2 regions of the Clostridium moutaii genome follow, and region 2 is predicted to be linked to the other one. Evidence: riboswitches for the same ligand, from Rfam matches in the RefSeq annotation. Region 2 holds a riboswitch; the other holds the start of a gene.

Region 1 (3,401 bases), on a different contig from region 2:
AATGTAAAAATAGATTTGCAATAGAAAACAAAATTAAAAATACAATAAACAAAAGTGCAATGGAGCCGATGTTATTTCCCAATGCAGAAAATAGCACACTTATATCTGCCCATTTTGGGATCTTGGCAGTAATAAACTTAATTGAGCCTCCAGATGACCATAGAACAACTGCAGCAACTACTAAAATCAGGCCTATCCATACTGCCCACCAATCCTCTTTTTTTACCAAATCACTCCAGCCATTTTCCTTTGAATTAAATTTTTTTTCAGACATAAAAACAACTCCTTTAATAATTTAAATAGTATTCAGCCATAGAACTAACTTATGTCCAACTTTTAATGTATTCAATTAATAATGCTGCAGTTACTGTGCATAATTATCACGCCTCCAATTCCACCATATTCTATAAGTTCTAAAAAGAGATCAGGTTTTATTGATATGCCAATAAAACCTGATCTCTAGTTTTTCTAGTCAATCCAGTACAAATAAAAAACTCCCTATGGAGAAACCACAGGAAGCTATATCCTTATTGTTTCTCATCTTTCAGGTGAATATGCACCTGCTGGAATTAGCACCATTGAATAAAAAACATATTCAGGTTGCCGGATATCATAGGGCCAGTCCCTCCATCACTCTTGATAAGAAATTTTGCATTTATTCAATTTTAATTTACGTATGTGATATAACTTTTAAAATACTTTGTCAACAACAAATTTTTTATTATCTATATCATATTGATCATTAATACATTTTTCCAACAAAAAAGCTGCCGCACCTACTGAAACCGCATTTTTTTTAAAATATCCATGCTTTTTTATTGAAACACTTTTAGGAATATATTGTGTACATGTTTCATAAAATATTTGGAAATCAACCAAAGATCCGCTTAATATAATACATTCAAGATCCAACAAATTTATATAAGCTTCTATTCTTTTACTCAATTTTGATGCAGCATCCAAAAGAAGTTTTTCAGACAACACACTATTTTTTATATAACTAAAATACACTTTATCCAAACCAATACTGCCATTCATATTCTCAATCATATGTTCAAATGCATATTCATTGTCCCCTGCTGATCTTATAATTCTTCCCTGGACAATTGCTGCCTGTTTCAATCTAGCTCCACAATCAAAATAAGCTAAATTCTTGAATTGCCTTCCTGCTCCATACAAATACTCTGCAGTAACAGCAGAATCCGAGCAATTCTCACTAATTACACTGCACCCTAGTTTTTCTTCAAGTACCTTGCCTATATTTTCATCACTCCAAAGATTGGTCTCAATTGCAAGTCCAATTCCTACAAGCTGAAGAAACTCCAGATTTAATTCTTCATAAACATTTTTCATAATCTGGAGAATTTTTTCTATGACTTCACTGCAAGAACTGCAAAAATCAATATAAAAACTTTTTTTATAAAAAATCTCCATTCTCAGATTCACTATGGATACCTGTGCATAAGTACTGCATATACCTATGCCCACAATATAAAACCTGCACACATTTACATCATACAACACAGGTTTCCTTCCCCCTGTAGATTCTCCAACACATTTTTGCACCAGAATGGATTTTTGTTCAAGTGGATTCATTATGCGATTTAATGTGGTCAATTTCATTCCAGTTTTAAACAAAATTTCATTTTTACTCATAATTCCATTTTTTTGTATCAGATTGAATATTCTCTTTTCTTCAGGTCTTAAATCTCTAAACAATTCATAGCTGTTTATCATAGTTATCATACCTTTTACCATTATTATATATTTCATACTTACAATAAAATATAATCTTAAATTAAGGTATATGTCAATAGTACAATAACTTTTTAAATAACTTTTCAAATTTTTGTGATTGAAAAAAGAAAATTATTGACAAGATTATTTTAAGTGTGTTAGTATTTAATCAATTAAATATTCATTCTTATCAAGAGAGGCAGAGGGACTGGCCCTATGATGCCCGGCAACCTGATTATTTTCAAAGGTGCCAATTCCAGCGGGTTATATAATTTGCCTGAAAGATGAGAAACTTAAAAAAAGAGCTTTCTTGTAAATTGTACCAGGAAGTTTTTATTTTTGTTTAAATTTTTATACTGTGTGTAAATTCTTTTTTCCAAAATGGTTAAAAGATTAAATAAGGAGGGTATCATGAAAGTAACAATCAATGGAAAAGATAAAGACATAAAGGAGGGATTAACTGTAACAGAAATTTTAAAAATCGAAGATGTGGAAATGCCGGACATGGTTTCCGTACAGCTAAACGATGAATTCATAGACAGGGCCAAATTTGGCAGTACTATTTTAAAAGGAAACGACAAAATAGATTTTCTGTACTTTATGGGAGGTGGAAGCAGTGGATTTTAGTGAGGAGCAGATAGAAAGATATTCAAGGCACATAATTCTGTCCGAAGTAGGTGTGGAAGGTCAGGAAAAACTTTTAAACTCCAAAATCCTCATTATAGGTACAGGCGGTCTGGGAGCCCCTGCTGCCATGTATCTGGCTGCTGCAGGCATAGGAACCATAGGTCTTGTAGATGGAGACGTAGTGGATCTTTCAAATCTTCAAAGGCAGATAATCCATAAGACAAAGGATGTGGGAAAACCCAAAGTTCAGTCCGGAAAAGAAACCATAAATGAATTGAATCCAGACGTACATGTAATAACGTATAATGAGCTTGTAAATTCCAGCAATATTCTGGACATCATAAAAGATCAGGACTATGATTTTATAATAGATGGTACAGATAATTTTCCTGCCAAATTTCTAATAAACGATGCCTGTGTACTTTCCAAAAAACCATTTTCCCATGGAGGAATAATAAGATTTCAGGGACAGCTCACCACATATATACCTGACAACGGTACTCCCTGCTACAGGTGTATTTTTCAATCGCCACCTCCCGCAGGAGTTGTTCCAACCTGCAAGGAAGCAGGTGTTCTGGGTGTAATGGGCGGAATCATAGGATCACTTCAGGCAACAGAAGCACTCAAGTATATACTTAAAATCGGCAGCACTCTTGCAGGATATCTTTTGACTTATAATTCACTTACCATGGAATTTAGAAAAATAAAGGTATCCAAAAACAAAAACTGTGGAATATGCGGTAAGCACCCTACAATAAAAAAACTGATAGATTACGAACAGGCAGCTTGTGATCTCAAGACGGTAAATTGAGCAGGTGATAATTATGATATATATAGACAAATTGCAATATAAAAGAATTTTGAAACAGGCCAGGGATGAATTTCCCAATGAATGCTGCGGTTATCTTGGAGGACTGAATTCCGGAAAAGACATTTTTATTAAAAAAGTATACTCTTTGACAAATACAGATCACAGCAGCGAGCATTTTTCCATGGATCCCGCCCAACAGTTCAAAGCTGTAAAGCTCATGAGAAGT
Region 2 (3,401 bases):
TATATGTATCAAAATAGAAGAGTAAATACGAAAAGATGACTCCCTATATTGTATAGAGGTCATCTCTTTGTATTTCATTATTTTTTTCAATGGATTTTACGTTGTAAAGCTAAAAATATAAATCCCAGCGTTCTTCTTTAACCAGGTGATCTGTCCAGGTAGTATTATTTTTTGATTCAGTTAAATTAAATCCATAACTTTTATAGAGATGTCGTGCTGCTTTTAGTACATCAGCAGTCCATAAAAAGATGTGATTGTAATTCTTTTTCCTGCTGAAATCAAGAGCTGTTTGTAAAAGAGTATGCCCCAGTCTTCTGTATCGTGCTTCAGGTTCAATAAGAAACCATCTTAGCTGAGCCGTGGAATCATCAGCTTTGGCTATGGCTATGACTCCTGATGGTTTACCATTTATTTCTGCAATCCATATGTTTTCTTTATCTTCATCATGGGATTTATGAAATTGAATCAAATATTTTTCTACATAATCTGCAAATTCATGGGAAAATCCAAATTCATCTTTATATAATTTTTTATGTTTTTCAATTATATAATTAATATCTTTTAGTTTATATGTTCTGATTTTAAGAGATCTGTCTATAGATGATGGTGATAACAAATTTTTAATATATTTCATTGATTCAACCAACTTTTCTCTTTCACTTTGTGTTAAAGGGTTTGTTAATGCTATGATTTGATTATTTGATTTTTGAGAAAGACTCAATAAAATTTCTTTACCTCTTGATGTAAGAGAAATAAAAGTATATCGTCCATCCTTAGAAGATTTCTCCTTGGTAATCAGGCCGTCGGAATTAAAGCGACCTAAAATTCTGCTTATATATCCAGGATCCATATTTAATTTACCAACCAGAATATTAGAAGTGCAGTTCGGGATTTCACCAATTTCAAAAAGTATACGAGCTTCTATCAATGAATAGGGGCTGTCCAGTATATCCTGATTTAAAAGTCCTAAAATTTTTGTATAAAAACGGCTGAAACTTCTCACTTCAGAAACTATAAGGCAATTTTTTTCTTCCATAAAATCTATCATTTCCTTCACTATGCTCAAGGCACAAAAATATATTAAAGCATTTAAGTTTTTAAGCTTTCTTTATGATATAAGTATATATAAAATTAGTTGACTTTGTCAATTAATTTTATTTTAATTATTATTGACAAAAAAGATAAAAGCTTGTATAGTATATACAAGTTATACAAAGACTGTTTAGCTAGAAAAGCTAGAGGTCAGATTTTAATTGTGTATTTAATTTAATAGTGGATTCTTATCAAGAGTGACCGAGGGACTGGCCCCATGACGTCCAGCAACCTAAATACGATTTATTATATTGTATTTAACGGTGCTAATTCCAGCAGGTTAAACCTGAGAGATGAGAAATGGAATTGAGCTTCTTATAGGTTTACTATAGGAGGTTTTTTGTGATTTTAGATATAATTTTAAAATGATGTACTTAGTTGACCAGATATACTAGAGACTATGCAGGTTCATTTATTGAATGCTGCATGGTCTTTTTTTAAAAAATTTTTTGGAATGAGAAAATAATTCCGGGTATTTCCGGGTATTAATGTAAGGTTGTCCGAAGTTGAGATTAAAGAGATAAAATTTGGTTTATGAGCTGGAAATTGAAGTGGCAGAATTATTGAAAAGTATAAAAAATTATAAATAATATTTAAATTGGAGGATGATTTTATGAGTAAAGAATTTAGAATAGGAACAAAAGCTGTACAATCTGGATATTTCCCTAAATCAGGAGAATCAAGAGTAGTTCCTATAGTACAGAGCACGTCTTATAGGTATGACACATTTGATGAAGTCGGAAATGTTGCAGCAGCAAAAACTCCGGGATATTTATATACAAGGATAGGAAATCCTACAGTTACTGATCTAGAAAAAAAATATGTGGAATTGCAGGGCGGAATTGAAGCAGTAGCAACATCTTCAGGGCAGTCTGCTGTGGTCTATTCCATAATAAACATAGCTAGTGCCGGTGATAACATTATTGCAAGTTCCAAATTATATGGGGGAACTTATAATCTTTTTAATGCAATTTTGCCCAAGTTAGGTATCAAAGTATCTTTTGTTGATCCGGAAGCCTCTGAGGAAGAAATACTATCTCTTGCTAAAGAAAATACTAAGCTTATATATGGAGAAACAATAGGAAATCCAGGGCTTAATGTTCTTGATTTTGATAAGTTTTCATCAGTGGCAAAAAAACTGGACATACCATTTGTTGTAGATAATACTATTGCTACTCCCTATTTAATCAATCCATTTGAATATGGTGCCAACATTATAGTACATTCAACAACTAAATATTCAGATGGACATGCAGTAGCTTTAGGCGGAATAATCATTGATGGTGGTAATTTCAATTGGGCAAATGGAAAGTTTCCGGATTATACAACTCCAACAGGGCCAACTGATTTAATATTTGTAGATGAATTTAGAGAAAAAGCATTTTCTGGTAAGCTAAGAGTAAATCTAGTTGAAGAATTTGGTGCAGCACAAGCACCATTGAATGCATTCTTAACGATTTTAGGATTGGAAACTCTGCATTTAAGAATGGAAAGACACTGCTCAAATGCATTAAGTTTGGCTAAATACCTCTCAAGACATCCTAAAGTTGAGTGGGTAAGGTATCCCTATCTGGAATCAGATAAAGAGTATGGTAGAGCTAAAAAATATTTAAGAGGAGGTGCTAGTGGAATTTTGACTTTTGGCGTAAAAGGAGGTATTGAAGCGGCAAAAAAAGTAGGGGAGAGTTTAAAAGTGGCTTCTATAGTTGTTAATCTGGGAGATGTGAGAACATATGTGATTCATCCTGCAAGTACAACACATATTGCACTTAATGAAGAGCAGCAGAGATCTGCAGGTGTAACACCTGAATTGATTAGAGTATCTGTAGGAATTGAGGATATTGAAGATATAATAGCAGATTTTGAACAAGCTCTAGATAAAATCTGATATATGCAGATTAGAAAAATACATTCTCTGGAGGTATATATATTATGTGTAACAGTATAGAATATAAATCTGAAACGTTTTTTTACAGAGATCAGCAGAATGTAAAACTTTTTACTAAAAAATGGTTGCCATGTGATGAATCTAGAATAAAGGGAATTATACAGGTAGCACATGGAATGGGTGAAACTGCTGATTATTATAGGGAATTCAGTGTGAATATGGTTAAATTGGGTTTTGCCGTATACATTAATGAAGCCCGTGGTCATGGAAGGACAGCGGGGAACATAAATGCACCATCTTATGAAGAAAGTGCAGGGTATATGGGTGAAGATGGAATATCGTGGATGGTAGAAGATATTAGATTATTAACGGATATTATAAAAATTGAAAATCCAGGGTTACCAAATTTCCTTTTAGGGCA

Evidence for each region. Region 2 has a riboswitch for S-adenosylmethionine ahead of AB8U03_RS03180 (O-acetylhomoserine aminocarboxypropyltransferase/cysteine synthase family protein). Riboswitches for the same ligand answer to the same signal wherever they lie in the genome.
Region 1: another riboswitch for S-adenosylmethionine. It lies ahead of thiS (sulfur carrier protein ThiS); the one in region 2 lies ahead of AB8U03_RS03180 (O-acetylhomoserine aminocarboxypropyltransferase/cysteine synthase family protein).

What each region holds. Positions count from the first base shown of each region.
Region 1 covers NZ_JBGEWD010000001.1:406,735-410,135, forward strand. Annotated here, with positions in the region: gene AB8U03_RS02115 (YeiH family protein) at 1-274, opposite strand, end outside; SAM riboswitch class I at 535-646, opposite strand; gene AB8U03_RS02120 (ROK family transcriptional regulator) at 691-1,773, opposite strand; SAM riboswitch class I at 1,922-2,028, shown strand; gene thiS (sulfur carrier protein ThiS) at 2,149-2,364, shown strand; gene AB8U03_RS02130 (HesA/MoeB/ThiF family protein) at 2,354-3,175, shown strand; gene AB8U03_RS02135 (M67 family metallopeptidase) at 3,189-3,401, shown strand, end outside.
Region 2 covers NZ_JBGEWD010000002.1:101,083-104,483, reverse strand. Annotated here, with positions in the region: gene AB8U03_RS03190 (prenyltransferase/squalene oxidase repeat-containing protein) at 1-17, shown strand, start outside; gene AB8U03_RS03185 (bifunctional helix-turn-helix transcriptional regulator/GNAT family N-acetyltransferase) at 110-1,036, opposite strand; SAM riboswitch class I at 1,278-1,392, shown strand; gene AB8U03_RS03180 (O-acetylhomoserine aminocarboxypropyltransferase/cysteine synthase family protein) at 1,706-2,980, shown strand; gene AB8U03_RS03175 (alpha/beta fold hydrolase) at 3,025-3,401, shown strand, end outside.